One region of the Lentibacillus songyuanensis genome, then DNA from elsewhere that is predicted to be linked to it. Evidence: a T-box and tRNA genes for the amino acid it is inferred to sense, from the RefSeq annotation. Region 1 holds a T-box; the other holds one or more tRNA genes.
What was found. A T-box is a leader RNA that pairs with one kind of tRNA and senses whether it is charged. The one in region 1 lies ahead of alaS (alanine--tRNA ligase), so its partner is inferred to be a tRNA-Ala.
Positions count from the first base shown of each region.

Region 2: it encodes a tRNA-Ala, which carries the amino acid that the T-box ahead of alaS (alanine--tRNA ligase) is inferred to sense. The anticodon was not compared.

Region 1 is NZ_JBCLVH010000015.1:37,005-41,448, reverse strand. Features, by position in the region: gene alaS (alanine--tRNA ligase) at 1-2,058, opposite strand, end outside; T-box leader at 2,153-2,365, opposite strand; gene WMZ97_RS14495 (AI-2E family transporter) at 2,413-3,501, opposite strand; gene WMZ97_RS14490 (hypothetical protein) at 3,547-3,741, opposite strand; gene recD2 (SF1B family DNA helicase RecD2) at 3,951-4,444, opposite strand, start outside.
Region 2 is NZ_JBCLVH010000006.1:156,040-160,483, reverse strand. Features, by position in the region: gene WMZ97_RS08520 (MGMT family protein) at 1-191, opposite strand, end outside; gene WMZ97_RS08515 (S8 family peptidase) at 315-1,598, opposite strand; tRNA gene WMZ97_RS08510 (tRNA-Ala) at 1,861-1,933, shown strand; gene WMZ97_RS08505 (MFS transporter) at 2,158-3,513, shown strand; gene WMZ97_RS08500 (DHA2 family efflux MFS transporter permease subunit) at 3,889-4,444, opposite strand, start outside.

The DNA.
Region 1 (4,444 bases):
AGCAGCAATTTTAAAAATACCAATTTCTGCCGTATTTTGCACATGGCAGCCACCACAAAGTTCAATGCTATAGTCCCCAGCCTGGACGACACGAACAATGTCGCCATATTTTTCGCCAAATAGTGCCATCGCCCCAAGTTCTTTTGCTTCATCAATTTTCATGGTGTCAATGACAACCGGAATGGATTCCCAAATTTTTTCGTTCACGATTTGTTCTATTTGTTGTAACTCATCATCACTTATAGCCCCAAAATGGGAGAAGTCAAACCGCAGTCGTTCCGGAGTTACTAATGATCCCGCCTGATTCACGTGATTTCCCAGTACATCTTTTAACGCTTGATGCAATAAATGGGTGGCCGTATGATTCTTGATAATCATGGCGCGGAATTCGTTATCAACGACTGCCTTGACCTGATCACCTTTGTGTATTTGACCATCCTTTACCACACCATAATGCAAGTGCTGACCTTTAGGAGCCTTTTGGACATTTTCCACATAAACAGAGGCATGCTCTGTATAAATCCAGCCCTTGTCCGCTATTTGACCACCACTTTCCGCATAAAATGGTGACTCCTGCAGGAACAAAGCAATCTCATCACCGGCTTTTGCATTCTCCGTTTGTTCTTTTCCGTGAATAATAAGCTCAATCGTAGTTCCCGTTTCCAACACTTCATAACCAACAAATTCACTCTTAACATCCACTTGGCTCAGCATATCATCCTGGACATGCATCGAGTCCACTTTTTGTCTCGCGTTACGGGCACGTTCCCGCTGTGCCTGCATTTCTTCAGCAAAGCCAGCTTCATCAATTGTGAACCCTTCTTCAGCTACGTACTCTTCGGTCAGTTCTTTGGGGAATCCATACGTATCGTATAAACGAAACACTTCCCTGCCAGGAAACACCGTGCTGCCATTTTCTTTTTCTTTTTTGATAATGGAAGTTAAAATTTCCAGACCTTCATTTAATGTTTCGTGGAAGCGTTCTTCTTCCGTTTTGATTACTGTCTCAATATGTTCCTTTTGATTCAATACTTCCGGGTAAAAACCATGCATAATTTGACCAACAGTAGGCACCAGTTTGTACATAAATGGCTTTTCAATTCCTAGCTTTTTGGCAAACCGGACAGCACGCCGGAGTAAGCGTCGTAATACATAGCCCCTTCCTTCATTGGATGGCAATGCATTGTCTCCAATCGCAAATGCGACCGTTCGAATATGGTCAGCAATAACTTTATAGGCCGTATCTTCAGCTAAGCCTTTCCCATATTTAACTGTGGCCATTTCTTCAATCTTGCTTATAATCGGCAAAAACAGATCGGTTTCAAAGTTGGTCGGGGCATCCTGAATAACAGAAACCATCCGCTCCAGTCCCATGCCAGTATCAATATTCTTTTTTGGCAATGGTGTATAGGTGTCATCTGGATTATGATTAAACTGGGAGAACACTAAATTCCAAATCTCTAAGTAACGTTCATTTTCCCCACCGGGATATAATTCAGGATCATTAGGATCATTTCCATACTTCTCACCACGGTCATAGAAAATCTCCGTATTTGGTCCACTTGGTCCTTCTCCAATATCCCAGAAATTTTCCTCCAGCCGAATAATCCGTTCTTTCGGAAGTTTTATGTCATGAAGCCAAATATCATATGCTTCATCATCTTCCGGGTGGACAGTAACAGACAGGAGTTCGGGATTGAATCCGATCCATTTCTCATCCGTTAGAAATTCCCATGCCCATTCGATAGCTTCTTTCTTAAAGTAATCGCCAATCGAAAAATTCCCCAGCATTTCAAAAAATGTATGATGTCTCGCCGTAAAGCCAACATTTTCAATGTCATTTGTTCGAATTGCCTTTTGGGCATTGACGATTCTTGGGTTATCCGGTATCACACTGCCATCAAAGTATTTCTTTAATGTTGCCACCCCACTGTTAATCCAAAGCAGGGTTGGATCATTTTTTGGTACTAATGAAGCGCTTGGCTCCACCCGGTGACCTTTTTCTTGAAAAAAGTCCAAAAACATTTGCCGAACTTGCGCAGAAGTTAACTGTTTCATCGAACTGCCTCCATTTAATGTATGTAGTCTGGCCTTTGGCGAGTACATTACCAAACTCGCTTTCGCCAATTAAAAAAATCCCCTCTCTGCACTATGCAGGGACGAGATGCTCGCGGTACCACCCTTTTTATAAATGAATCTTCTTTTCCATTTATCACTTGTCACGATAACGGTGTGGGTACCGACGGGGTTTTCCCGCACTCCAGTTTAGCTTCCATGAGCGTTGTCTAAGGATTCCTCACAGCAAGCGGCATCCCTCTCTTATAGACAAGATAATCATGTACTTGGAACTTTCAAACGCGTTAACTATATATTACTTATGTAGCGTTATTATAGAAAACAATTAGCAAAATGTCAATGCGGGAGTGTGTCCTTATCTCTTAGTGCCCGAATGGCCATCACATGTGAGACAATGACCTTGATAATTGTCAGTATCGGCACCGCGACGATCATGCCAATCACTCCGCCGAGTTCACCACCTAACAGCAGGGCAAAAATAATCGCAATCGGATGAACAGCCACACTCTTTCCAACGATATAGGGTGACAGTAAATTACTTTCAATCAGTTGAATGACAAAAATAGCGATTAACACAAAAATAATTAGTTTTGTCGACATCGTTAATGTAATAGCAACAACTGGTACGGCCCCGATTATCGGTCCAAAATATGGAATAATATTCGTTACCCCCATAATAATGGCCAACAACAACGCATATTTAACATGAAGCAGCTGAAACGCAATCAGCGAGGCCAGACTGACAAATGCGCATACAAGTAATTGTCCGCGGATATAATCCCCCAAACTCTTATCAATGGCATGGCATAATTTACTGCTATCTCGGTGATATTTTACTGGTATCCACTTTTTCACATAGCCTTTCAACTTTGTAAAATCTTTTAAAAAATAAAATACCAGAACAGGGATTACTGTCAGAAAAACGATCATATCATAAACTTTGGTAAACCCGGCAACGACCTTCCCCACCAAATTTTCCACCTTTGTTTCCGCTCCGGCAATCAACTGGTCCATCTTATCATGAACGATTTCCGGCAAAAACGAGGTATATTCATAAAGTTGGTATACTAAATCCTGATACATACGTATAAGCTGCGGCAGCTGTTCATCCAGATCATTCAATTCATGGATCATTGCTGGATATACACGATAAATACCATATCCGCAAGCCCCAAAAAACAATAGGTAAATCATCAGGATAGCCAGTCCCTTTGGCACATGATAGCTATGTATTTTCTTGATAATCGGGTAGAGTAGATAGGCGATAAAACCGGAAATAATAAACGGTGCAAACAAATGCCAAAGAAAAGCAAGAATAACACGATAGATGGGAAACAGCTTGACAAGCAAGAAAACAAATAAAAGTACAAAAATACCGGTAATAATCCAATATAGGAAAGGAAGCGGTGACTTTGGTTTAAACATATGTCATGCCTCTCATCTTTTCGATTGATGGAAGATACACAAGCACTACCACTGTATTTTCCTTTCCTCTTCCGTAAATAAATCGTTGAGCGAACTGAGCGAGCCATCCACTTCAATCTGATGCACGGTAAGTTCATTATTGCTGTTAATCGAAAGTTCAATAAAACAATTCCAGCAATAATACTGCTGTGAACCGATTTTCCCAATATCTTTTCCTCTGCAATTCGGGCACTGCAACATCCTCATGCTCCTTTACGAACAAACGCGATTGCACCCGTATAGAACCAAGATTCATCTGACGTGGGCCTGCTAAGCAAATCCCTAAAAACGGAATCTAGTAATGGGTACTGCAGGAATGGATCATCATGAAGATCCATCCTTAACGCTACGTTCCAAAATATCGATTATTACTGTAGCGTAACCGCGAATCCGCAAAAATATACCCTGAATCACATAAAATCGTAAGGAGTAATTTCTATTTCTTCGTTATTAGCGTCTTGCTCATCTGGCTTCGGCAATCGTTCGTGCATCCGTTCCTGGAGGGTAGTATACCTAATATTCGTATCAATTGTTCGTATCCCGCGAAGAAAGGCATCTGACTGACCGCAAATAATTAGGGACTGTTTACTTCTGGTAACCGCAGTATACAACAGATTTTTCCGCAGCATCCGATTGTATGCGGACACGACAGGTAAAATGACAATGGGAAATTCGCTTCCCTGTGATTTATGAATCGAAATGCAATAGGCATGCATCAGATTCACATAATCCTTTCGTTCGTAAACAACCTCTCGCGTATCAAAGGCGATCACTAATTGTTCCACTTGATCGGTATTTTCATCCTCTGTGAAAATAGCTACCACTTCTCCAATATCACCATTAAACACATGATCCTCGGGTTGATTAACCAATTGAATCACCTTATCTCCAACCCGAAATATTG
Region 2 (4,444 bases), on a different contig from region 1:
ATCATGCCTTGAGCATTAACAACTCGATGCCACGGAAGATGATATTTCTTGCTCATCGAATGCAGAATTCTAGCTACCTGTCGTGCGCCCCTGGGACTGCCAGCACTTGTAGCAATTTGTCCATAGGTCATCACACGTCCTTCAGGAATGGTTTGGATAATTTCAATAACATTTATCGTAAATTGCTGCATCTGCAGTCCTCCAAATTGGATTTATATTATTATGTTAACATGAACAATGATATAGCGTATTACTACTAGAAAAACACATGATGATAGGCACACCAAGCGCTACCTGATGTACCTACATTACGTTTATGATAATAATTTTGCTGCGTTCAAGTACCCGTTACCTTGAACATTAGGGGGCTGTCCAATCGTATCACATGCCTTGATAAATCGTTCCTTCACTTGATCTGGAGAAAGATTGGCTTCCTTTTGCAAAAACTGTGCAACGACCCCAGCACATAGCGGTGTAGCCATCGAGGTTCCAGATAATGAGAAATAATCTGAGCCGACACGTGCCCCAGGTTCTGTCTTATCTAAATATGATCCTGGAGAACGTAAGGATATAATATTCACACCAGGTGTTACCAGATCAGGCTTTTGAAGACCATCAATTGTTGGACCACGACTGGAAAAACCAGCTACACGATCATCGGATCGATCGACCGTGTTCTTGTCATCAACAGCACCTACTGTAATGATTTTAGGACTTATTCCAGGACTTGAAATCGTTTGCTTTGCTGGACCTTCATTCCCAGCTGCTACACAAACAACAATCCCGTTATTCCAAGCCTCCTCGACGGCCTTTACCACCGGATCATCTTCAGCTGATTGTTGTGCCTCTGACCCGATAGACAAGGAAAGAACGTTAATATCATATACTGATTGGTTTTGGATACACCATTCAATCCCTTCAATTACGGTTGACAGAGAACCAGCGCCCATTTTATTAAGAACTTTCACACCTACTACATTTGCCTCAGGTGCTGGCCCTTGATACTTTCCGTTTGAAGCAGAACCATCCCCTGCAGCATCTCCTGCACAATGGGTACCATGTCCATTATCATCGTATGGTTTCTTTTTATTTTTGACCAGATCTTTAAATCCGGTTATACGACCTTTTAAATCTTCGTGCTCGTATATTCCTGTATCAACAACAGCAATGGTAACATCTTTTCCAGTTAATCCAGCTTGCCTTAGCTGATTCGAATGAACTGCTGGTGATGCAACATCCAGTAATGTTTTTATTTCTCTATCATAATGAATCTTTTTAATATGCTGGGATTGGCGAAGCAATCGTTCTATTTTATGAATGGATAATTTGGTGGAACAACTAGAAATAGATCGAAGCGGACGGAGTTTTCGGCGCGAAGACATACTAACATCATTTACGCCGTGTTCATAGGAATCGGTATTAAATTCAATTAGAATCGGCAATTTTTTTGTCTTTTTCCTTATAAACTCTATAGGCCGGTGTAAAAAACAGGGCACAGAGCGAAAGGGATGGTAAAGCTTAACTAATTCTTGATACATATTCGTATCAAGTTTGTCACTCATCTGCCGCGCAAGCTGAATCATTGAAAAACCTAACATACTATCATTCCTCTCTAAAAATTTACGTGACATGATATAGTACGTAAAATAAAAAGGGTTGCATAATGAATTGGTTCAAAAGCGAGCAAAAAAGGCAGACAACGAGTAGACGAAAGTAGAATGACCAGACATTTCTTAGCCATCAGTTTATTTTTCCTCTTATGGACAGTACTTTCTACATTATGGAGTATTTCAGGAACTTTCACTTGAAAAAAAATCCGAAAGAAGGTAGAATAGGTGACGTGATTGATTTTCTCCTTTTGGGGCATTAGCTCAGCTGGGAGAGTGCTTGCATGGCATGCAAGAGGTCGCGGGTTCGAGCCCCGCATGCTCCATCTATACATCGAAACCTCGATTAGCTGAAGCTTTACACCTGCTAATTCATGACAGAAAGACCGCCGTCTACTAAAAGATGGCGGTCTTTCTGTCGTTTAGAAAAATCAATTAAAACGCACTCTCATCTTTACCTTTTGAGCAAAATATTTTCGACTTCTTTCCCTTTCGCATATCATTAAAGTTATCCGGAATGATAATAGAGACGAATGAAAAGGTGATCCGTATGACAAAGACAACACATAAACCTTGGCTGCTTGTGCTAACAATCGGACTTGGGACACTACTTAATCCATTGAATTCATCAATGATCTCTGTTGCATTAACACGCCTGCAGCATGTATATTCCCTGACTTTTGCTGATGCTTCCTGGCTGATTTCGATATTTTACCTGGCTAGCGCAGCTGCCCAGCCGGTGATGGGGAAATTAAGCGATATGTTTGGACCTAAGCGGCTATTCCTAACTGGGTTAATTTTAGTTGCTGGTGCATCGATGCTGGCACCTTTCTCACCAAATTACCCTTTCCTCCTAGGATGTCGCGCTCTTCAAGCTATTGGCAGTTCTACCTTATTTCCAAGCGGAATGAGTATGGTTCGGACAAATATAACCAAAGGACAAGGAAAAGCATTAGCAACATTGTCTATTTTTGCGTCCACATCTGCTGCGTTCGGTCCTTCCATTGGCGGGTTCCTGATCGCATCATGGGATTGGCAATCAATATTTCTGATTAATTTTCCATTCATCATTCTATCCTTTGTTATGGCCATTTTTATTTTGCCGTCAAAAGGACAAGGAAAGATTGAATTACGTCGTATTGATTTTGTTGGAATTGCCCTATTTACAATAACGATGATCGGCTTAATCTTATTCCTGCTTTCACTTGAAAATAATATCCACTGGTCTGCATTGATTATCTTCTTACTAGCTGCCGGCGGCTTTTATTTTTGGGAAAACAGACAACAGGAGCCATTTATTGATCTGGCATCGTTAAAACAGAATTCTAATGTAACCATGGTTTATGCGCAATTTACCAGTATCAATTTGATCTATTATTGTTATTTCTTTGGATTTCCAACCTTTTTGCAGCAAGTTCAAGGGTACAGCGAGGAGCATACGGGATTAATCATGCTGGCATTGGCAGGCTTTAGTGTGATTGTCGCACCGATTGCGGGACAGATGATTGACCGGTTTGGATCCAAACTGCCGCTTGTTACTGGTGCTGTGCTTTTATTAATTGGGACCGCCCTTTTGCTAACATTTCGAGAAGATTCATCCCTGATCTGGTTTTTGGTAATTATGTCGATTCTCGGCATGAGTAATGGGTTTAATAACATTTCCATGCAAACGGCACTTTATGAACAGGTAACACCTGAGGAAACCGGTTCAGCTTCCGGACTATTTCAAACCAGCCGCTATCTTGGATCCATTCTTTCATCGTGCTTGCTTGGTATTGCTTTTAACAGTCATTTAGATATTCAGCACCTTCATCTGGTAGCGATGATCAGTCTCATTTTCTGTGTATTAGTTATTGTATTAGCACTGCGCCTTCCTAAAAATAACCGTTTACGTACCGGGGTGTAAGAAAGGCGCTGGAGCCGGACATGGCCTATTTTGGAATGAGTAAAATGGAGCCTAATTTTTTATACTTATCTTTTTAAAAAAAGGGGGACAGTCTTCCACCACATTGATGTATTAATGTGGTGGAAGGCTGTCCCCTTCCATTTATCTCATGCTTAACAGGCAGTAAGACCCCAACTTCAGGATTTCGAGGTGAAACTAAAAAATAAGCATAACAAAGGTCCGGTTCTGTTCTCAGCCTGCACGATGCAGCTCACAAAGCGTTGCAGCAGGATACCTGAGAACTTAGCCTTTGCGCCTCTATTCAGTAAGGGAAGAAAGGCAGGCTAAAACCATCACGTCCTGTGCGTCGAACCCCTCACTGAATGCAGTTTCACTTTATCCTCTTTCTGGTTCTAGTTCTTGTTTTCGAGGTAATTCTGGTTCTTCTTCTTGTGTTGTTCTGCCACGTTTGATGAAGAACGACAGAATTAAACCTACAACAGCAAATACGGTCGATACCATAAACGCATCATTGATCCCATGAACTTGTGCAAGATTAGCAGCATGCAGCATGTCTTGCTGGTTCTGTGGATCGAAATGGTTTTTTATAATAATATCCTTAATACTGCCTTTTGCCTGATTCGTCATAACTGTTACAAGGAACGCAGTACCAATTGCACCTGCTACAGCACGAACCGTATTCACCATTGCTGTGCCATGTGGATGCAGCCGTTGTGGCAGTTGGTTAAGCCCAGCGGTCATAATTGGCATCATAATCATCGACATACCAAACATCCGGATCGTATAAATGACGATGAGATACATATAACTCGTTGTATCGGTCAAATCCGTGAACAAATATGTTGTTACTACCGTAATGGCTAATCCGAATATTGCTAGTGGCCGTGCACCAATCTTATCAAATACTTTACCAGTGATCGGCGACATAATT